2 regions of the Geobacillus sp. Y412MC52 genome follow, and region 2 is predicted to be linked to the other one. Evidence: riboswitches for the same ligand, from Rfam matches in the RefSeq annotation. Region 2 holds a riboswitch; the other holds the start of a gene.
What was found. A riboswitch is a leader RNA that binds a small molecule or an ion and turns the genes downstream of it on or off. The one in region 2 is predicted to bind FMN.
Positions count from the first base shown of each region.

Region 1: another riboswitch for FMN. It lies ahead of ribD (bifunctional diaminohydroxyphosphoribosylaminopyrimidine deaminase/5-amino-6-(5-phosphoribosylamino)uracil reductase RibD); the one in region 2 lies ahead of GYMC52_RS08700 (ECF transporter S component).

Region 1 covers NC_014915.1:2,332,609-2,343,609, forward strand. Annotated here, with positions in the region: gene GYMC52_RS11490 (superoxide dismutase) at 1-1,126, opposite strand, end outside; gene GYMC52_RS11495 (hypothetical protein) at 1,483-1,884, opposite strand; gene scpB (SMC-Scp complex subunit ScpB) at 1,903-2,556, opposite strand; gene GYMC52_RS11505 (segregation/condensation protein A) at 2,736-3,491, opposite strand; gene GYMC52_RS11510 (DUF309 domain-containing protein) at 3,687-4,226, shown strand; gene GYMC52_RS11515 (GNAT family N-acetyltransferase) at 4,249-4,605, opposite strand; gene ribE (6,7-dimethyl-8-ribityllumazine synthase) at 4,727-5,191, opposite strand; gene GYMC52_RS11525 (bifunctional 3,4-dihydroxy-2-butanone-4-phosphate synthase/GTP cyclohydrolase II) at 5,212-6,405, opposite strand; gene ribE (riboflavin synthase) at 6,426-7,070, opposite strand; gene ribD (bifunctional diaminohydroxyphosphoribosylaminopyrimidine deaminase/5-amino-6-(5-phosphoribosylamino)uracil reductase RibD) at 7,025-8,167, opposite strand; FMN riboswitch at 8,375-8,507, opposite strand; gene GYMC52_RS20195 (hypothetical protein) at 8,555-8,683, opposite strand; gene GYMC52_RS11540 (peptidylprolyl isomerase) at 8,670-9,110, opposite strand; gene GYMC52_RS11545 (DUF1002 domain-containing protein) at 9,295-10,173, shown strand; gene lysA (diaminopimelate decarboxylase) at 10,247-11,001, opposite strand, start outside.
Region 2 covers NC_014915.1:1,745,176-1,756,176, forward strand. Annotated here, with positions in the region: gene GYMC52_RS08670 (DUF6044 family protein) at 1-572, opposite strand, end outside; partial or broken gene GYMC52_RS20250 (transporter, sodium/bile acid symporter family protein) at 851-1,088, opposite strand; gene pcp (pyroglutamyl-peptidase I) at 1,130-1,777, opposite strand; gene GYMC52_RS08685 (DUF979 domain-containing protein) at 1,807-2,769, opposite strand; gene GYMC52_RS08690 (DUF969 domain-containing protein) at 2,770-3,456, opposite strand; gene GYMC52_RS08695 (sulfite oxidase-like oxidoreductase) at 3,789-4,403, shown strand; gene GYMC52_RS08700 (ECF transporter S component) at 4,449-5,063, opposite strand; FMN riboswitch at 5,190-5,322, opposite strand; gene GYMC52_RS08705 (threonine synthase) at 5,432-6,649, opposite strand; gene pepT (peptidase T) at 6,953-8,188, shown strand; partial or broken gene GYMC52_RS08715 (bifunctional metallophosphatase/5'-nucleotidase) at 8,256-9,876, opposite strand; gene GYMC52_RS08720 (ammonium transporter) at 10,143-11,001, opposite strand, start outside.

The sequences.
Region 1 (11,001 bases), 590 kb from region 2:
TTTCCGCCTGCAAAATTTCCAGCCGGTGCGCTCGCGGCGCCCAAACGAGCAACGCCCAGCCGACCCCTTCGGCGCTTTTCGCCGCTTCGGTGAAATGACGGCGAAAGGCGGCAAAGCTGCCAAAATCGCGCTCGATTTGCGCCCGCAGCTCCCCGCGCGGCTCGCCGCCGCCCTCTGGATGCATGTTGTACCAAAAGATAGTGTGCAAATAATGCCCGGAGCCGTGGAACGCCGCTTCCCGCTCCCAATGTTTCAACAGATCAAAATTGTTCGTCCGGCGCGCCTCGGCCATCATCCGCTCCGCTTTGTTGAGGCCGTCGACATAGCTTTGATGATGCTTCGTATGGTGGAGGCGCATGATTTCTTCGGAAATATGCGGCTCGAGCGCATCATAACGGTACGGCAGCGGCGGCAAGACATGACGGCCGGGCGCTACTTGTTGACGCGGCTCACCGCCGTCGTCCGCATCCACCCAGCGTCGCTTTCCATCGGTCACGTTGTCCGCTTGACCCGGCTCGCCGTCAGCTATATCAGGCAGCGAGTCGGAGAGCTCCGCCATAAAAGCCGGCTCTTTTGCGTCCTCAACCCGCTCTGCCGTCCCGCTGGTGTCAAGCCATCCGTCTTCGTTCTCTTTGTTTTCACTCTCCAGTTCAGGCGACACCGATTCCCCTTCGACTTGTTCTTGCGTCGCCTCTTCTTCCCGCTCGGCAGCTGACGAATCAGCCAGGCGGACGGCCCGAGTGTATACGTCATCGACAAGACGCTGGAGCTCGTAAATCGCTTCTTCGGTCCATTCATCGCCGTGTCCATCGATGTACGCCAACAAAGACGAAAGCCCAACATCCTCAGCCATCCTGCGTGCAGACAGCGCCTGTTCAACTTGTCTTCCCCACGCAGCCGCTTCCATGACATACTGGCGAAGCGCACCGACATACACGTCATCGGCAAGGCGCTGAAGCTCGCGGACGGCCTCTTCCGTCCACTCGCCGTCATGCTCGGCAATAAACTCGAGCAGCGACGAAGCGCCATCCGTGCTTGCCCCACGCAAAGCGAGCGTCTCCTTGACTTGATTTCCCCATTCGTTCACCCTAGCCGCATATTGGGCGAACAACACCTGATCGTCCATTTGGTAAAAACCTCCTCCTGTTTTGTTCGCCATATCGTATGCTGTCATGGGGAAATCGTTCTTGTCCGCATTCACCCAAATTCCCGGCCGCTCATACATAGAGCAGCGAGGGCAGTCATCATAGGAAAAGACAGCAAGGAAGAACAGAATCGCCGCAATGCTTCCCTGCGGCGGGTCTGCAAATGAGCCATAGATAAACCGCTCAAAAAAATCGGGCTGACCCAAAACATATTCGCGTTTTGGGTCAGCCCCCCTTTTTTCTGAAAAAGGCAGGCTACTTTGGCAAACCGCCGGCTGCACCAAACGGTTTCCTTGTCCGGACGCACAGAAAACGCGGCGCCAACCGCATTTTCTCGTTACGCCGACCGTTCAGGCAAGCGGCACTCGCCGGTTTCCGCCCATTCGCTGACAAGCGCCTGCAGCGTTTTGGCGTCTACCTCGGCAAAATAACGGCGCAATTCCTCTTCATCGTGAATATAGACGCGCTTTCGCTGCCGATACGCCGGATTTTTCCATAAACAGACAAGAGCAATGATGTCGCGCAAATGAATGTCGCGCCCGTTAGCCGTAAACAGTGGATCGCTTTCATACGGCAGCCAATCAAGCAGCGCCGCCTCAAAATGGCGCAAATACAACACAGACAGCGTCCGCTCTTCGCCCCCGTCGCGGTACGTGACTTCCGAGCGGTTGAAATAGTCTTCAAACGTGTTCGATTGCGACTTTTGCAGCTCTTCACCGTACAGGCGGCAAACGTTCATGAGCGCTCTCCTTCCCGATCAGCCATTTTTCTTTAGTTTACCATATTCCGGCTGCCCATCGCTCAAATTTTCTGCTAATTTTTCGAAAAATAAATCCGCTTCCCGCTCGGATTCGCCATCGTCCGCCCATTCCGGCAGCGGCGGCAGCTCCTCGAGCGTTTTTAGCCCGAAATAATCGAGAAATTCCGGGGTTGTCCCGTACAAAATCGGCCGCCCGGTTCCTTCGGCTCGTCCAACCTCTTTAATGAGCGCCCGTGCCATCAGCGTCTGCAATGGCTTGTCGCTTTTTACGCCGCGAATTTCCTCAATCTCCGCGCGTGTAATCGGTTGGCGGTATGCGATAATGGCGAGCGTCTCAAGCGCCGCCTGCGACAGCGGCGATGCTCCCGGCGCTTCGACCAACTTCTTTAAATAGGGGGCGTGTTCTTTTTTTGTCGCCAACAAAAACACGCCGCCAAGTTCGACAAGCTGGATGCCGCGCTCTTCCCGTCGGCAGTCTTGTTGAAGCTCCTCGATCACCGCTTTCGCCTCTAGCTCGCTGACTTCCAACACAGCGGCAATTTGTGAAAGCGACAGCCCTTCGTCACCGGCAGCAAACAACAGCGCTTCGACAATCGCCTTCGCCGGCTTGAGCGCGCCGGCGCCCTTTTTTTCTCTTTCGTTTTGTTCCATCGCCCTTCTGCCACGCCAAACTCGTTGGCGCCCCTCCTCCTTTCCTCCTGTTTTCGTCGTTTCCCAAGTCTTCTCACCCCAATGTGAGTCAACTCTCCGCCTTATCATGGCATGGGCAAACAAACAACAAAAGAAAAGCGGCCCGCCGCAGCGAACCGCCGCGGCCAAACCGCACCGCCTCAACCGGCTGGTTTCACCGCAAGAAACAAATCGCTGAAATTCCGTTCTTGCTCAACGATGATTTCGTCTTGCTTCATCAACTCTAAAATGGCCAAAAACGTCACGACGATATACGAACGATCGTAGGACGGAAACAGCTCGTAAAAGTTTTTCCGCCCGTTCGCCTGCTTTAGTTCATGCAAAATTTCCGCCATGCGCTGTTCGACGGAAATATCTTGGCGGGAGATTTTCGCCCGCATCGGTTTTTGCAGTTTTTTGCGGCGCAACAGCTTCGACAAGGCGCCAAGCATATCGTATACGTTCACATCCAGCGGCGCCGCCTTTTTCTCATCCGCGTATGCGCTTAAGTCGCTCGGCGGCTTTGTAAACAAAAGCGCCCGCTCCTCTTCGCGCCGCTTCAGTTCGCGCGCCGCCTCTTTAAACTTTTTATATTCAAGCAGCCGCTGCGTCAGCTCCTCGCGCGGGTCCCCGTCATCGCCCCACTCGATGTCGCCGTCGACAGCTTCCTCATTGGAGGGCGGCAACAGCATTTTGCTTTTGATCGCAAGCAAGGTGGCCGCCATCACTAAATATTCGCTGGCGATATCCAACTCAAGCTCCTGCATGGCGTGAATGTACGCCATATACTGCTCCGTAATTTGCGCGACCGGAATATCGTAAATATCAATTTCATAGCGGTTGATCAAATGCAAAAGCAGATCAAGCGGCCCTTCAAACGCTTCGATTTTGACGTTGTACGGCAATTGCACATCCATCCCACCATTTTTTCCAGAACCACCGCCCGGTAGGCTCGTCTCCAGCTGCAGTACATTTATTGTATCATAACGAAGCGGCGAAGCGAACGGAAAACAGCCTCTTTTTTTGCGCCGCAGGCCGCCGAAGCCGTATAATCGAAGAAGAGCCGTCCGCCTTCACATGGCGCGGCCTACTTTTGAAAGGAACGATGGCCGATGTATCCAAAAGCGTATATCGAGTATTTGGTCCATTTCCATAGCGACCGCGATTATTTTGAATGCCACGAAATTTTGGAGGAACATTGGAAACAAGACGGTCGAAACAAAGGTTGGCTTGTGCTCATTCAAATGGCGGTCGCTTTTTACCATTACCGGCGCGGCAACGTCTTGGGAGCGCTGCGCCTCATTCGACGGGCGCGGGCGCTGCTTGACGAAGCGCAAGAGATGATCCGGCGGCTCGGCCTCGATGACGAGGCGCTCGCCCGCTTGCTCGACGAGACGGCTGGGCGGATCACTCGCGGCGAACCGTACGAAAGCGTCGAACTGCCGATTCGCGACCGTTCCCTTTATGAGCAATGCCAGGCCGCCTGCGCCCGCCGACAGCTCGTTTGGGGGCAAGCCAGCGACCTAGCCAACCTTGATCTTGTGGATAAACACCGGCGCCGCGACCGCTCGGACGTCATCGCCGCACGCGAACAAAAAAAACGGGCCAAAGCGGAAGGAGTTGGCTTCCCTCCCCCTCCGCCGCCCGCCTGAGCGCGGCGCCGCGCTAGTTTCGTTATTCGTTGCACGCATGGCATTTATCGAAAAACGAGGCGGTCCACTCGTTGGCGCACAATCGGCGGCCCGGGTACACCTCTTTCAATGCCTTGACCATCTGTTTTCCGATCCCTTGGTGGCGGTGTGACGGATTGACGCTGATGTGCTGGATTTCCACAACATCAGGAGCGCGCAACAGGACGCCGATAATGCCGACGATGTCATCCCCTTCTTTCCATAAAAACAGCTGCCAATCGTTGTTTGTTTCATACTGTTTCATCGTCTGCTGCAGCCGTCTCAGGTCTTTTTCCGTCGGCATAAACGACAACAGTCCCATGGCGATTTTCTCATAGTTTTTTCGGTAACGGATTAACATAAAAAATCCCTCATTATCGACAAGCGCTTTTCCGAAATGGAAAAGTTTTTGTCATTTTCTCTATACGTATTATAAACATTCTCACCGATATTGTGAACCATTTCATGCCTTTTTACGCAAATTACGCAAGCGTCCGCAAGACGTTCGCCATTTCGATCGCCGACACCGCCGCTTCCCATCCTTTATTGCCCGCTTTCGTGCCGGCCCGCTCGATCGCCTGTTCAATGGTGTCCGTCGTCAACACGCCGAAAATGACCGGAACACCGCTTGCAAGCGCCGCGTGGGAGACGCCTTTGGCCGCCTCGCTGCAGACGTAGTCAAAATGGCTCGTTGCCCCACGGATGACAGCGCCAAGCGTAATGACGGCGTCAAACTGCTTCGACTCCGCCATTTTTTTCGCTACGAGCGGAATTTCAAACGCACCCGGCACCCAGGCGACAGTGATGTCGCTGTCGCTCACGCCATGGCGCGTCAAGCCGTCGATCGCCCCAGATAAAAGCTTGCCCGTGATGAATTCGTTAAAACGAGAGACGACGATGCCGATTTTCAATCCGGTGCCGACTAAGTTTCCTTCAATGATGCGCATGTTCGTTGCTCCTCCCATCATTAAAAATGAAGCATATGTCCTAATTTTTCATGTTTCGTGCGCAAATATTTTTCATTTTCCTTTTTCGCTGGCATCTGAATGGGCACCCGTTCAACGACTTCGAGTCCATGCCCTTTTAAGCCGGCGATTTTGCGCGGGTTGTTCGTGAGCAGGCGCATTTTCGTCACGCCAAGATCTTTCAAAATTTGCGCCCCGATGCCATAATCGCGCAAATCGGCGGGGAAGCCCAGTTTTTCGTTCGCTTCGACCGTATCATAACCTTGCTCCTGCAGCTTGTAAGCGCGCAACTTGTTCATAAGGCCGATGCCGCGCCCTTCTTGGCGCATGTAAAGCAACACCCCGCGCCCTTCCGCCTCGATTTGCCTGAGCGCCGCATGCAGCTGCGGACCGCAGTCGCACCGGTACGAGCCAAACACATCGCCAGTTAAGCATTCGGAATGGACGCGCACCAAGATCGGCTCATCCGGGATGATCTCTCCTTTGACAAGCGCCACATGCTCTTTTCCGTCGAGCACGTTTGTGTAGCCGATGGCGCGAAATTCGCCGAATTCGGTCGGCAGCCAAACGTCCACCTCCCGTTTCACGAGCTTTTCCCGCTGGCTCCGATAGGCGATCAAATCTTTGATCGTGATCATTTTCAATCCGAACTGATCGGCGATTTGCCGCAAATCAGGAACGCGAGCCATCGTCCCGTCCTCTTTGATGATTTCGCAAATGACGCCGGCCGGCGTCGCGCCGCACAAACGGGCCAAATCAACCGCCGCTTCTGTATGGCCGGCGCGCCGAAGAACGCCCCCCTTTTTCGCAATCAACGGAAAAACGTGGCCAGGACGTTTAAAATCGCTCGCTTTCACATTCGGATCAAGCAGCGCCTGAATCGTCGCCGCCCGCTCGTAGGCGCTGATTCCCGTCGTTGTCGTTTTGTAGTCGACACTCACCGTAAACGCTGTGCCATGCGCGTCCGTGTTATGAGTGACCATCGGCTCAAGCTCGAGCCGCTCCGCCAATTCCTCCGTAATCGGCACGCAGACGAGCCCGCGGCCATGAGTGATCATAAAGTTAATGACATCCGGCGTCGCTTTTTCGGCCAGCACGACAAAATCGCCTTCATTTTCGCGGTCTTCGTCATCGCAAACGATGATCACTTCTCCGTTTTTCAGCGCCGAAAGCGCTGCTTCAATCGTGTCAAACATCAAGCTTGCCCCCTTTTCCACTATTTATAGCCGTGCTGCTCCAAAAATTCGACCGTCAATTTGGAGGTCGGCGTCGCTTTCGCGTTGAGGAAAGCGGCGACGTACTTGCCGATCATGTCGCACTCGATATTGACGAGATCGCCCGGCCGCTTTTCGCCTAAAATCGTCGCCTCACGCGTATGCGGAATGAGTGAAACGATGAACGTGCGCTCGCTCAGACCGAAAATCGTCAAGCTCGTCCCATCGACAGCGACCGATCCTTTCTCAATCATATAGGCGCGCAGCGAGGCCGGCACTTCGATTTCATAGTAGACGGCGTTCGCTTTCGGCCACTGCCGGATGATGCGCCCGACGCCGTCCACATGCCCGGTGACGAAATGGCCGCCAAACCGTCCCCCAGCCGCCATTGCCCGCTCCAAATTCACCTTCGATCCCGGCTTTAATGTTTTTAGCGCCGTCGCTTTCACCGTCTCCGGCATGACATCGACCGTAAACTGCCGTTCGGTGAACGATGTGACGGTCAAGCAGACGCCGTTGACGGCGATGCTGTCGCCAAGCCGCACATCTTCGAGCACCCGCTTGGCGCCAATCGTCATCACGATGGCGTCGCCGGTTTGCTTCATTTGTTCGATCGTGCCGATCTCTTCAATAATGCCAGTGAACACAACGATTCCTCCTTCCGTTTCGGCGCGGCGACGATTTTGATGTCCGGGCCGATCGTCTCGATGCGGCGGATGTCAAGCTCCACCGCTTCAGCAAGCCGGGCGAAGCCAAGGCCGCCGACCGGCGTCGGCGCCCCGCGGCCGCCGATCAGCTTCGGAGCGATATAGGCGATGACCTCATTGACTGCTCCCGCGCGGAGGAAGCTGTCATGAACGCGCGAGCCGCCTTCGACAAACAGCGACATGACTCCCTGCTCCCCAAGCAGACGGAGCACATCGCGGACATCAGTCTGGGCCGTCGGCATTGAAAATACGCGCACCCCAAGGCGCTCATACGCCGCCGCTTGTTCCCGACTGACGCCGCCGGTGATGATCCACGTTTCTGCTTCCTTGTCAGCGACGACATGGGCGTCAAGCGGTGTACGCAATTTTGTATCCAAAATGATGCGCAGCGGATTTTTCCGCTTTTCCCCAAAGCGGACGGTAAGCTTCGGGTTGTCGGTCAAAACGGTGTTGACGCCGACCAAAATGGCGTCATGCTGCGCACGAAGGCGATGGACATCCTCACGCGCCGCGCTTGATGTAATCCATTTGCTTTCCCCCGTCGCCGTCGCGATTTTGCCATCGAGGCTGCATGCGAACTTCAACGTGACAAACGGCGTTTTTGCGGCGATATAGTGGAAAAACATCCGATTCAATTCGTCCGCTTCGTCTTTTAATACGCCAACATCAACGTCAATGCCCGCTTGGCGCAGCTTGGCAATCCCTTTTCCCGCGACAAGCGGATTCGGGTCGGTCGTGGCAACGACGACGCGACGGACGCCCGCCTGGATGAGCAAATCGGCACATGGCGGCGTTTTTCCATAATGGCTGCACGGCTCAAGCGTCACGTACACCGTCGCACCGCGCGCCTTCTCGCCAGCCATGCGGATCGCATAGACTTCAGCGTGCGGCTCACCCGCTTTCAAATGGGCGCCAAGCCCAACAACCGTCCCACCGTTGACAACGACCGCGCCAACTGCAGGATTGGGAGACGTTTGCCCGACTCCAGCTTTGGCCACATCGAGAGCGAGCCGCATATAATGTTCATCGTTATGCACCGCACTCCCTCCTTCAATAAAAATGAAACCCCCGGGATGTCCCCGGGGGCTCATCGATGAGAGAATGACCAATGATGCGCAAACAAACACATGTTCGCCAAGCAGGCTATACCGGCCGGTCGGAAACAAAAGATACTACCATGCCTAGTCGGCCGACAGACGCTGCCCACGCGGTCTGAACCGGCCGAAAACAGCCGTGCGCATATTGGCATCCTTCTCCCATCCAGACTATACTGTCGGCTCCGGAATCGCACCGGATCCTGCCTTTCGGCTCGCGGGCTGAGGGGCGGAAAGCCCCATCACCGCCGGTCGGGAATTTCACCCTGCCCCGAAGGATGCATCACGATATCGTTATGTTCATTATACCACACGAAACGCCCTGCATCATCATTCCGCAACCCAAATCCAATACGCCGCTCCCCACAACAGGCTGGCCGCAAGCAAAAAGAAAAACAAGCGCCAGTTGTTTCGAACAGTCCGATCATCCTCGCTCATGCGCTGTTTACGGTTCGTCAAATACTTTCACTTCCTTCATCACGTCGCCGTTTTTCATCGTCTTCACGACGTCCATGCCCGATGTCACTTGGCCAAAGACGGTGTGCACCCCATCCAAGTGCGGCTGCGGCTCGTGGACGATAAAGAACTGGCAGCTGCCGGTGTCGCGGCCGCGGTGCGCCATTGACATCGCGCCGGTGACATGTCGGTGTGGATTGTTGTCCGTCTCGCACGGGATCGTATAGCCGGCATCGCCCGTTCCGTTGCCGCGTGGACATCCTCCTTGGCTGACAAATCCAGGGATGACGCGGTGGAACGTCAACCCGTTATAAAAGCCTTCGTTTGCGAGCTTCTCAAAATTGGCCACCGTCACCGGCGCCTCGTTTGGGAACAGTTCAAACTCGATTTTCCCGCCGTTTTCCATTAGAATATATCCTTTTTTTGCCACAAGCATCCAGCTCCTTTTCGACATCGAAACTGCTTTTATCATACCATGATTGCCAAGTGAAACAAAAGAAAAAATGTCTTTTCAAATTCGCACGCCGCCTGACCGCGTCGCGTTTTTCCGATAGCCAAGCAGGCGAGCGTACGGTATAATGATAATGCATTTTCGTAAACAGGAGGCGAGCTATGTGAAACGAACGATCGCTTCATCGCTGCTTTGGGCGGTGCTGCTGGCATCTCCGGGCATCGCAGCGGCCGATGCCGCGCCGGGCGATGTCATTGTGACGCTCGGGGAAAACTTAACGAATGAACAAAAGCAAAAAGTGCTCGACGAAATGAAGGCGCCGGACGGGGCGCAAACGATCACCGTTTCAAACGTTGAGGAGCATAAATATTTGGACGGACTCATTCCGAAAGCGCAAATCGGCACGCGCGCCATCTCGTCGTCGATGATCACGATAAAAGAGCCCGGCTCGGGGCTTCATGTCGAAACGCACAACATCACATGGGTGACGAAAGAGATGTATACAAACGCCTTGATCACCGCAGGGGTGAAAGATGCCGATATTTACATCACCGCTCCGTTCCCAGTTTCCGGCACCGCAGCGCTGACGGGGCTGATGAAGGCGTATGAAATTTCCTCGGACCAAGCCATCCCTGATGATGTCAAAAAAGTGGCGAACGAGGAAATGGTGCAGACGGCGAAGCTCGCCGATTCGATCGGCGCGGACAAAGCGGTCGCCCTGCTGGCGAAAATCAAACAAGAAATCGCCAACAACCCACCGCAGACGGACGCTGATTTGCGCGCCCTTATTGAAAAAATCGCCAACGACCTTGGCATTACGCTGAGCGAGAATGAAATCAACAACCTGATTTCCCTTTTCCATAAAATGCAAAACGCCCATATTAATTGGGATCAAGTGAACGATCAGCTGAGCAAGGCGAAAGAACAGCTATCGGCGTTTTTGCAGTCAGAAGAAGGGAAAACGTTCATTCAAACCCTTATCGACATCTTCAAAGAAATTTGGAACGCGATCAAATCAGCATTTTCCTCAAATCAACAATGAAAGAAGGCGCCCCAAAAAAGGCAGCGGGCGCCTTTTCTTTGTGAAGGCCCGTTCTCTTTCCAACCGGCGGCCTTCACTTTTTCACTTTCGTTTTCACAGGCAAATCATATTGGATCAAATCTTCATATGTCTCCCGTTTCACAACGAGCTGGGCGTCGCCGTTTTCAACGAACACAACGGCTGGGCGCGGCAGACGGTTGTAATTGTTCGCCATGGAATAGCCGTAAGCGCCGGTGCAAAAAACGGCCAAATAATCGCCCGGCTTCGCTTCCGGCAGGGCGATGTCCCAAATGAGCATGTCGCCTGACTCGCAACACTTCCCGGCGATCGATACGACTTCCGTCGGCTCGCCGAACACCCGGTTGGCGAGCGCGGCTTCGTATTTCGCTCCGTAAAGCGCCGGACGGATGTTGTCGCTCATGCCGCCGTCAACGGCAATATAGGTGCGGACGTTGGGCACCTCTTTGCGCGAACCGATCGTATAAATCGTCGTTCCGGCATCACCCACGAGCGACCGGCCCGGCTCGATCCAAATTTCCGGCAACGGCAAGCGGCAAGCTTCGGCCTGCCTTTTCACCTCTTCCACGATGCAGTCGACGTACGCTGTCACCGGAATCGGGTCGTCTTCCTCCGTATAGCGGATGCCAAAGCCGCCGCCAAGATTGACAACCGCTGGGACAAATCCGTGCGCCTTGTTCCACTCCGCCAGCTTGGCAAACACTTTTTGCGCCGCGAGCACAAACCCAGCTGTTTCAAAAATTTGCGAGCCGATATGGCAATGAACGCCGAGCAGCTGAAACGCGGCCGATGCCATGACACGGCGAAACG
Region 2 (11,001 bases):
AAGAAAAAGAACCCGAGCACAAAGCTGGAATAAAACGGGAGAAGCGTGAGCGCGACGTAATGTTTCCACTCCCCCTCGCCTTTCCGGATGCTCAAAAACGCCCAGAGCGCAAGCGGCATGCCCAGCGTGCTTAACATCCCCGACGGCCAAAACAGCGTCAGCGCAAATGCGAGCGCCACGCCGATGCGAACAGCCATCCAACGCGGCTCGGGCAGGAAATGTGTTTTTAACAACCAATACATACCGACAAATGCCACCACCCTTGTGATCGTTTGGCTGAGCGCATAAGCAGTCATCGTGGGAAATAACGCGTGCAGCCAGACGATGCCGGTCAACTCCGAACCGAGGGCGTTTCTTGACAACTTGCCGTTGGCGATTTGCGGAATCTTCGCGTCAAGCGGCCCGGTGATTTTTCCGCTTTCGGAGAGCACCTTATACCAAGCGATATTGGAATCCAAATTATCGTGGACGCGAATATGGGCGTTCTCGCCAAGGAGAAAGAACGGGGACACGTAAAGGGCGATGAGGCCAAGCGCCAAAAGGAAAAACCATCGTTCTCTTTGTTCGGCCATCGGCATCACGCTCCCGTTTCCAAGTTTCTATTGGATACGGTGTGCAATGAGAAGAAAATTATTCCTAAGGACGGTCGAAGAGGGTGGTGATTTATGAAAAGGGGGGCTGCGCGTTCTTCTCAGTCTCCTCTTCATTCGCATTTTTTGCCCCTTCTATTTTCTCTATGCACACCTATCTTAAAATATTAAGGACAACTTATGGTAGATAGCTTCCCCACTACAATACACAATAGAAAACAGCGGCCTCTCTCTTACAAAACCGCTGTTTACACCTGCTTCTACACCCTTGACTTTTCCTTTAATCCTATCAGATGGTCCTTCTCTTCCCTCCGGCTGAAAATCGCCGCGAGGATCGCTTCGGATATATATATTGTTGTGCCACACGCTGAAAATCGCACTTGGAACAGCCGCCAAGGGTGAAAAATTCGCTGTGGCAATTGCCACGCTCAATCCGGAGTTTTGCATTCCTACCTCCATGGCGACCGCTTTTTGTTTAGCCAAATCCATGCCGAGCAGAAGGGGCAGGCTGAAGTCAAAGGCAACTGGACGAATCCCCCTTAACAAATTTGCCCGCCAACCGCTTGGATATCTTCTTCACGTTCGACCGTCACGTCAATGGCAATCCGCAGTCCTTTCACAATCGTTTCTAACGCCATGCTGGGCTGTCCTGGATGCCGGGCTGCTTGTTCCGGCAGATACGGAATATGGATAAATCCGGCCCGAATGGGCATCTTCACTTGGGCAATATAATGCATCAATCCGTAAAACACATGGTTGCAGACAAACGTTCCCGCTGTATAAGAGACAGAGGCTGGTATGCCGTGACGCCTCAACTCATGGACAATCGCTTTGACCGGCAAAGTTGACCAATAGCCAACAGGCCCGCCTGGAACAACGGGTTCGTCAATCGGCTGATGACCTTCGTTGTCGGGAATGCGGGCATCATTGATGTTCACCGCTATCCTTTCAACGGAAATATCGGCTCTCCCTCCCGCCTGTCCGACGCAAATCACAATATCGGGATCCACTTGCTTCATTGCATCATGCAAGATTTCTAATGATTGGCCAAATACGGTTGGAATCTCCCGAACTTCAACGATATACCGATCGTTTTTCCATCCGGCTGCTTGCTTGGCCGCCTCCAGCGATGGATTCACCGTTTCTCCTCCAAACGGATCAAATCCGGTCACGAGCACTTTTTTCATCGTATTTTCAGTCCTTTCCCGTTATCGGATTATAAATCCATGAGAGTGACCACATACATTGCAGCGATGTTGAACGCCAACAGAATCAACGCTGTCGGCACTTGCACACGAATGACATGATTTTTATCCTTCAAGTCAAGCAGAGCAGCAGGAACAATGTTGAAATTCGCCGCCATCGGTGTCATCAAGGTGCCGCAGTAGCCGGAAAACATCCCGAGGGCGGCCACATGATTCGCATCGACGCCAAATTGTTTAATCAGCAGTGGAACAGCGATCCCCGCTGTCATGACCGGAAACGCGGCAAAAGCATTGCCCATGATCATCGTAAACAAAGCCATGCCAATACAATAGGCCACCACAATCCAAAACAACGAATGAGTCGGAATGATGTTTCCTACCAAATTGGAAACAGCGGCGCCTACCCCAGCAGTCGTAAAAATCGTCCCTAGCGTTGCCAGCATCTGCGGCAAGAGGGCGGCCCAGCCGATTGATTCAAGCAGCCTGCGCGATTCTTTGACCGCCATAACAGGGGTAGACCGAGTGATCCACAGACTGACAAGCAAAGCAACGAACGTCGCTAGACCAAGAGACACAAGGGTCACGTTTTTCGGATCTAAAATGAAGGCGTTCCCAACCTTGACATTTTTCAGCCATGTCACGCCGATGACAGTCAAAACCGGAATCAACAAGGCCGGAATGAACAGGCGATGTTTCAATCGATCGCGATGTTGTCTTCTCTCTTCCGGCGTCGCCTCTTGGTAGCTTCCGAGCTTCAATCCCCCGGTTCCGACAATGGCCACCATGATAAGCACAAGCACTCCGGTGTAAAACGGGGGAATGATGCTGCCGAACAGCAACGCCACGCCATAAAACAAATAAAACAGCCCTGATGTGAAACGCTTCGGGTTTTGACGATCGGCAAAGGTCCACAAGCTTCCCAACACAACCACAATGCCTAAAAATATGTACACCGCTTCAATGGACAGCCACATTCACTCTCTCCCCTTTCCATTCTCCCGATGAAGGAGCTTGTGAAGCGAGCGGTCCAGCCGATGCAGGCGGATGCTGTGAACGATCAACGCGGCCACGGCCGTTGGGATCGCCCATAACGCCATATGCAGCGGATCAGAAGGAATGCCGTTTTGATCAAAAAATCCTTTCATCAACAAAATCGCTCCGATGGCGATGAACACATCCTCGCCAAAAAACAACCCGATATTGTCCACCGCTGCGGAATGAGCGCGAATGTCATCCCGGACATGATCCGGCAGTTTTCCGTATTTCGCTTCCGCCGCTCCTTCTGCCATAGGAGCGACGAGCGGGCGAACCATTTGTGCATGGCCGCCAATGGAAGTAAGCCCAGCCGCAGCAGCCGCTTCCCGGATGATCAAATAAGCGGTCAAGATTCGTCCTGTTGTCGCGGCTTTGATTTTCGCCACGACACTCTCTGCCTGTTCACGCAATCCAAAACGTTCCAAAATGCCGATGACGGGCAATGTGGCGATGAACACCGCCATATACCGGTTGGTCGTAAACGCTGTTCCAAATTGTTCAATAATGTCATACAGCGATTGATGGGCGAGCAATCCTGTCGCCAATCCAGCCGCTGTCACGACAAGAAGTGGATTAATGCGAACAATGAAGCCGATGATGACGATCAACACTCCAATGAGCACCATGTTTCTCTTCTCCTCTCCAGCACATTTTACGGCAAATGTTAATACAAATCGTTACGTCGTTCACCCCACTCTATTTCTTAGTCGGCATCCCCCTCCCCTCCATCTGTCGTTCCACATTTCGGAACAATAGTTTCAAATTTGTTATTATCATTATATAATTGAGAAAAATGAAAAATCAATAAATACTTACCGAAAATTTACTTTACAAAATAAAACATCAACTTGACCGAACCCGTCATGATACATCAAGCCCCCTCTTCGTTGCATCCCTTGCCCCTATTTTGTATCATGAATAATTAAGAGAAATTTAGCAGAAAAAGGAGGTGCCGACCATGACCAAACAACTCCCTCCCGGCCAATTCGAAACCGAAAAATGGCCGATTTTGCATGAGGGCGATGTGTACCAATTCGATGAAGCGACGTGGAATTTCCGATTGTTCGGCGATGTGAAAGAGGAAGTGTCGCTTTCGTATCAAGAAGTGATGCAGCTGCCTAAGACGGTTTCAACCATCGATATGCATTGTGTCACAACATGGTCAAAATTCGACACGACGTTTGAAGGCATCGCCTTCCGCGAGTTTTTGCGCTTTGTCGAGCTAGATCCTGATGTGAAATACGTGAAAATTTACGGATATTTAAACGGCGACCGGTTCGGCTATTCGGCGAACTTGCCGCTTGAAGCGCTGATGGGCGATGATGCCTTGTTTGTCTATCGATGGAAAGACAAGCATCACGACTGGCAGGACATCTCGCCGAAGCACGGCTATCCGCTCCGTTTCATTCCGCCGGCGACGTTTTACTTATGGAAAGGGGCGAAATGGGCGTCCGGCATCCGCTTTATGAAGGAAGATGAGCCGGGCTATTGGGAAGAGCGCGGCTATTCGATGACCGCCAACCCGTTTAAAGAGGAGCGGTTTGCCGAGTGGGTGCCGCGGATTCGCTTTTGACAAAGCAAAAAAGCGAGGGGTCGGAAATCCCTCGCTTTTTGATCATCAAGCGGCTTGGCGGGATGCCGCTTGTTTCTCAAGCCAAGCACGAAGACGCCAAAAGAGAAGCTGAAATACGATGGCCGCCATCGCTCCTTTGACGGCGTTAAACGGCAAAATCGCCGATACCACCAACGCCTTCGCTTCCGGCGCGCTCATCTGCGGAGCGCCAAGGAAAAGCGTGTACGCCGGCATAAAGACGCAGTAGTTGAGCACGCTCATGACGAGCGCCATTGTCACTGTTCCCGCCGCCAACCCCAGCAGCAAGCCTTTTTTCGATGCGGCTTTCCCATAAATATAGGAAACCGGCAAAATAAACGCCGCCCCAGCGGTAAAGTTGGCGATTTGGCCGATCGGAACGCCGGTCGCACTGCCGACAAAAACATAGTTCAACACGTTTTTCAAGAGTTCGACCGCCACGCCGGCGAGCGGGCCGTACAACAGCGCGGCGACAAGCGCCGGGATGTCGCTGAAGTCGACAAGCAAAAAGTTCGGAAACGGCGGCAACGGAAAGTTGAGCATCATGAGCACATGCGCCATGGCTCCCAACACTCCGATGCCGACAAAGGTGTGGATGGAAATGCGTTTCATGCTTGTTCTCCTCCCCTTCTCGTGATTCATCCTCACAAGAAGAAGGCTGCCGCCGCGAGCGCCAACAAAAACTCCCTTAAACCGAACGAGGCTTAAGGGAGAAAAAGGGTGTGCGCAACTAGACGTTCGCATGCGCCAAAACGAACGCCGGCAAACCTTCATCTTCTCCCATCCAGACTATACTGTCGGCTCCGGACTCGCACCGGATCCTGCCTTGCGGCTCGCGGGCTGAGAGGCCAAGCGCCTCATCACCGCCGGTCGGGAATTTCACCCTGCCCCGAAGATGAATCGCTTATACATTTTTATTATTCCGATTAATTTAGTATACAATACCTCTTTTCGTTTGTCTATCATTTTTTCCCATATGTTTTATGTTTGGCGCCTACTCCGCCAACTTGTCAATTCTCCTTTGGAAGCATATCCCCCGGCTCGAGCACCGGCGGATGGACGTCCACCGTATCGGCGTATTTCAGCCCGGTTCCGGTATTTAATACGACGACCGTCTCCCCATCACGAATCCAACCGCTCTCGCGCAACGTTCGTGCCGCCGCAAACGCCGCCGCTCCTTCCGGGCAAATGAACGCCCCTTCGAGTTCGGCTGCCGTCCGCTGTTCAGCCAAAATCGCTTCATCGTTGACGGCAATAGCGCAACCGTCCGTCTCATACACCGCCTCAAGAACAAGAAAGTCGCCAAGCGCTTTCGGCACATTGATGCCAAACGCCACTGTATGGGCGTTCGGCCAAAACTTCGATTCACGTTTTTTCTCCTTCCACGCCTTGACGATCGGCGCGCAATGCTCGGCCTGCACAGCGACAAGCCGCGGCATGCGGCCGTCCACCCAGCCGAGCGCCTGCAATTCTTTGATCGCCTTGTAAATGCCGATCAACCCGACGCCGCCGCCGGTCGGATACAAAATGACATCCGGGAGCTGCCACGAGAATTGTTCGGCGATCTCCAGTCCCATCGTTTTCTTCCCTTCAATCCGGTACGGTTCTTTCAACGTCGACGCATCGTACCAGCCGTATTCGCGGATCGCTTTGGCGACGATTTGCCCGGCATCGCTAATGAGGCCGTTGACTAAATACAGTTCCGCCCCAGCGATGGCGCATTCCTTTCGCGTCAGTTCCGGTGCATCAACCGGCATGACGACTGTCGCCTGAATGCCCGCCCGCGCCGCGTAGAGCGACCATGCCGCGCCGGCGTTGCCGTTTGTCGGCATCGCAAGCTGCTTGACGCCCAGTTCCTTGGCTTTGGAAACCCCGACCGCCGCCCCGCGGGCTTTGAACGTTCCTGTTGGAATGACCCCTTCGTCTTTCATGTAGAGCGCTTCAATGCCGATCTTTCTGCCAAGCCGCATCATCGGCACAAGCGGCGTCATCCCTTCGCCGAGCGACACGATATGTTCAGGATGCTTTACCGGCAGCAACTCATGATAACGCCATAAATTCGCTTCACGTTCCCTCAGCACATCCCTCTTGACTTTTTGGCGCATCGACTCCAAGTCGTAAGCGACAAGAAGCGGCGAACCGCATTCGCAAAGTTGATGGATTTGGTCGACATCGTATGTACGTTCACACTTCGGACAATACAGATGAGACACGTAGCTGAATGACATGGTTTGGCTTCTCCTTTCCATTTGTTTCATCCGCACGAGGCAGGAAGCACCTACTTTCGCGTTTCTGACGAGGCACTGGCCTTTTCATTATACCATAACCGTCCTCTGCCACCGGCGCCTGTAATGGCAGTGTCCGTACGCCAACTTTGGGGCATCATAGCGCCAAGTAGGAAATGGTCCCCCTCTTTTTTACCGTTTGAAGCCGCATATGGTAAAATAAAACGGAAACCGCCTCTTTTTTCTCACTGCATCGGCGGAATGATTCGCTGATCCAGAAAAACTTATACATAAGGAGATGAACCAATGAAACAGGAACTCATCGAACGCTTCATCCGCTACGCGAAAGTCAACACTCAATCCGACCCAAACAGCCATACGTGCCCATCGACTTCGGGACAGTGGGAGCTGGCGAGAATGCTCGTCGAAGAGCTGAAGTCGATCGGCATGGAAGATGTGACGATCGATGACAACGGCTACGTGATGGCGACGTTGCCGGCCAATACGGACAAAAACGTGCCAGTGATTGGCTTTTTGGCTCATATGGACACCGCTCCGGAGTTTACGGGAGCCAACGTCAACCCGCAAATCATCGAACAGTACGACGGCGGGGACATCGTGTTAAACAAAGAACAAGGCATCATCTTGTCGCCAAACGATTTCCCGGAGCTCGCTCACTACCAAGGGCATACGCTCATCACGACCGATGGGACGACGCTGCTTGGTGCTGACGATAAAGCCGGAATCGCCGAAATTATGACCGCGATGAACTATCTCATTCAACACCCGGAAATCAAGCACGGCAAAGTGCGCGTCGCCTTTACGCCGGATGAGGAAATTGGCCGCGGGCCGCATAAATTTGACGTTGCCAAATTCGGCGCCCAATTTGCCTACACGGTCGACGGCGGGCCGCTTGGCGAATTGGAGTATGAAAGCTTTAACGCTGCCGAAGCGAAAATCACGATCAAAGGAAAAAACGTCCATCCGGGCACAGCGAAAGGAAAAATGATCAACTCGATCAAAATCGCCATGGAGTTCGAGCAGCAGTTGCCAGCCCATGAGGCGCCTGAGCATACGGAAGGATATGAAGGGTTTTACCATTTGCTTTCGTTCCAAGGCAGTGTAGAGGAAACGAAGCTTCACTACATCATCCGTGACTTTGACCGCGAACAGTTCGAGGCTCGCAAAGCGAAAATGAAAGAGATCGCGGCTTCGCTTGCGCAAAAATATGGAAACGACCGAATCACGCTCGAAATCAACGACCAATATTACAACATGCGCGAAAAAATCGAGCCGGTGCGCCACATTGTTGACATCGCCCACGAAGCGATGACGAACTTGGGCATTGAACCAAAGGTGAAACCGATCCGCGGCGGTACAGACGGGTCGCAGCTCTCCTACATGGGGCTGCCGACGCCGAACCTTTTCGCCGGCGGCGAAAACTTCCACGGCCGCTACGAATACATTTCCGCCGACAATATGGTGAAAGCGGCCGAAGTGATCGTGGAGATCATCAAGCTGTTCGAGCAAAAAACTTCCTAAAGCCAAAAGGGAGCCGATGGTTTTCGGCATCCCTTTTTCGCTTCTAAAAACATCATAATTGTTCCGCCTATTGCAGTTTTGTGATCCGCCCTTCGATTTGTACCGAAAACGGCTGTGACAACTGGCGGATGTAAGTGACAAGTGCATCCAAATCGACCGGACCGACCTCGCGGTGTTGCCCTTGCGTCAGCACAGTGAACCCATCGCCACCATCAGCGAGAAAGCTGTTGACCGTTACCGTATATTCAGCGTCTGGATGAAGCGGGGTGCCATCTGGCAGCTGAATATCGACGACTCTGTCCCCTGCTGGTCTGCTGGCGCTCCATGTATAGCGGAGGCCGGAGATTTGCAGCATGCGCGTTTGGGTTGGCTGCCATTGTTGATTCAAAAGCTGGCGGATTTGCGCGCCGGTGAGCGTCATTTTCACGAGCTGGTTGTTGAACGGCTGAACGTTGTACAATTCGCCCCACGTCACTTCGCCTTGTTCAATATCGGCGCGAATGCCGCCCGGGTTCATAAAGGCAAAATCGGTTTTCATCGCCGCCCGCTGGGCATCGGCGATCAAATTGCCCAAGGCGGACTCGCCGCTTTCGTTTTGTTCATCGGTGATCGTTTCGGCTGCTGTGCCGACGACTTGATTGACAAGCGGCGCCACTTTCGCTTCATATTTTTCGACGAGGGCACGGATTTCCGGGTCCGGAGTGATGCCGTCATGATATGTCGTCACGATCTCCGCTTTTTTGGCGACGACGTCTTTCGTACGCGGGTCGATTTTCAAATCGACATCAGAACGCCGTGCCGTACGAATACGACTGAACGAGCAGCTTGCCGTCCACAACCGCATTTAAATAGGCATGGTTATGACCGGCGAAAATCACATCGACTTCATCATCGACATTTTTGGCGATATCGACAATTTCCCCGCTTGCGTTTGTCCCATCCGGATTGGATACGCCTGGGTTATGGGCGAGAACGACGATCGTTTGCACCCCTTTTTTCTTCAGTTCCCGGACCGCTTTGTTAATCGCTGTTGCTTCATCGATGAACTTGACTCCCGCGACGCCGCTTGGCGTCACAATCATTGGTGTTTCCGTGAGCGTGACGCCGATCAATCCGATCGGCATGCCGTTGACCCGCTTAATCACATATGGCGGGAGAATCGGCTTTCCCGTTTGCGCATCAACGACATTGGCGCTCACGTACGGAAAATCTGCTCCGGCGAAATCGCCGGTCGCCGGGTGATATCCGCCATGGATCAAGCGGAGCATTTCCGCTACTCCTTCATCAAACTCATGGTTGCCAAGGGTGCCGACGTCAAAGCCGAGCTTATTGAGCACTTCGATCGTCGGCTCGTCCTGCAGCAACGCCGATACCGGCGGGCTGGCGCCAACCGCATCGCCGGCATGGATGAGCAGCGTATTTTTGTTTTCCGCCTCCCGCTGTTTCAAATAAGCGGCCAAATAATCAGCCCGTCCGACTTCCCGCCCGCCGACTTTTCTCGTCACATTCAACTGACCGTGGAAGTCGTTAATGCCTAACAGCTGCACCTCAATATAACGGTGCGAGGAAGCAGGCGGCTTCCCCTTGCTTTTCCCGTTCCCTGCCGCCCCAACTGGAGCCGCGGCCAGCACCGCTGCAGCAGCCAATGCGGATAGCACCCGTCTTCCCCATCGTTTGGAATTCTTCATTCCCGGTTCCCCTTTCTCTCGCCTTCTCGTTCACTCCCATTATATCCTTGCGAGTCAATACAATGATAGAGCAGAAAGGATGATTTTTCGTAAATATTTTGTAAATTCACAACTGACTGTTGAGAACAACAGAAACAAAAAAAGACCGCCCGATAGAGTCTGTTGATCGGACAGTCTTTCCCTTTTAGCTCGGTGGACAGCCAGCCGTGGGGCGGGTGTTCCCAAGAATCTCCCACCTCGAAGCACAAGCATAGGTGGAAGAGCGTTCAACCGACCGCGTTTTTCTTGTTTAACGGAGCAACGCGAATGCCGGTCGTCTCCTCAAAATCGTACAACCCGCCCGGGAGATCGGCAAACCGCTCGAGTTCATTGTAAGCCGGAATGCCGTGGTACGCCATATCGAGACCTTCTTCTTCCTCACGCTCTGTCGCTCGGAGCCCGACCGTGCTGTCGCACACATTCGCGATGAGCGCACCGCTGACGAAGCCCCAAACGATGACCGTCAACGCGCCAAGCAGTTGGGTGGTGAACAACCATGCATGACCGGTCGTCAACAATCCTTGCGTCGAGTCGAACAAGCCGACGGCGAGCGTGCCAAACACCCCATTAAACCCATGAACCGCCACCGCACCGACCGGGTCGTCAATTTTCAACGCATCGACCAACAGCGTCGCATAGACGACGATGACGCCGCTCACAAGACCGATCAGCACCGCGCTCCATTGCGAAACGAAGGCGCAACCGGCCGTAATGGCCACCAGACCGGACAATACACCGTTCATAACCATGCTTGGATCGGCTTTTCCGTACTTTTTCATCGTCACGAAGAGCGCCGACGCGCCCCCGGCCGCCCCTGACAGCATCGTGTTGAGGGCGATCGATGCCAATGCTTTATTGGATGCGTCGAGCGTACTGCCCGCATTAAACGCAAACCAGCCAAACCATAAAATGAACGCCCCAGCCGAAGCAAGGGGAATATTGCTCGGCGCAAATACGTTCACACTACCGTCCGAGTTGAACCGCCCTTTTCGCGGCCCAAGCCGCTTGGCGATCGCCAGTGCCGCAAAGCCGCCGAGCGCATGAATCGCTGCTGACCCTGCGAAATCTTTCATCCCAAGTTTCGCC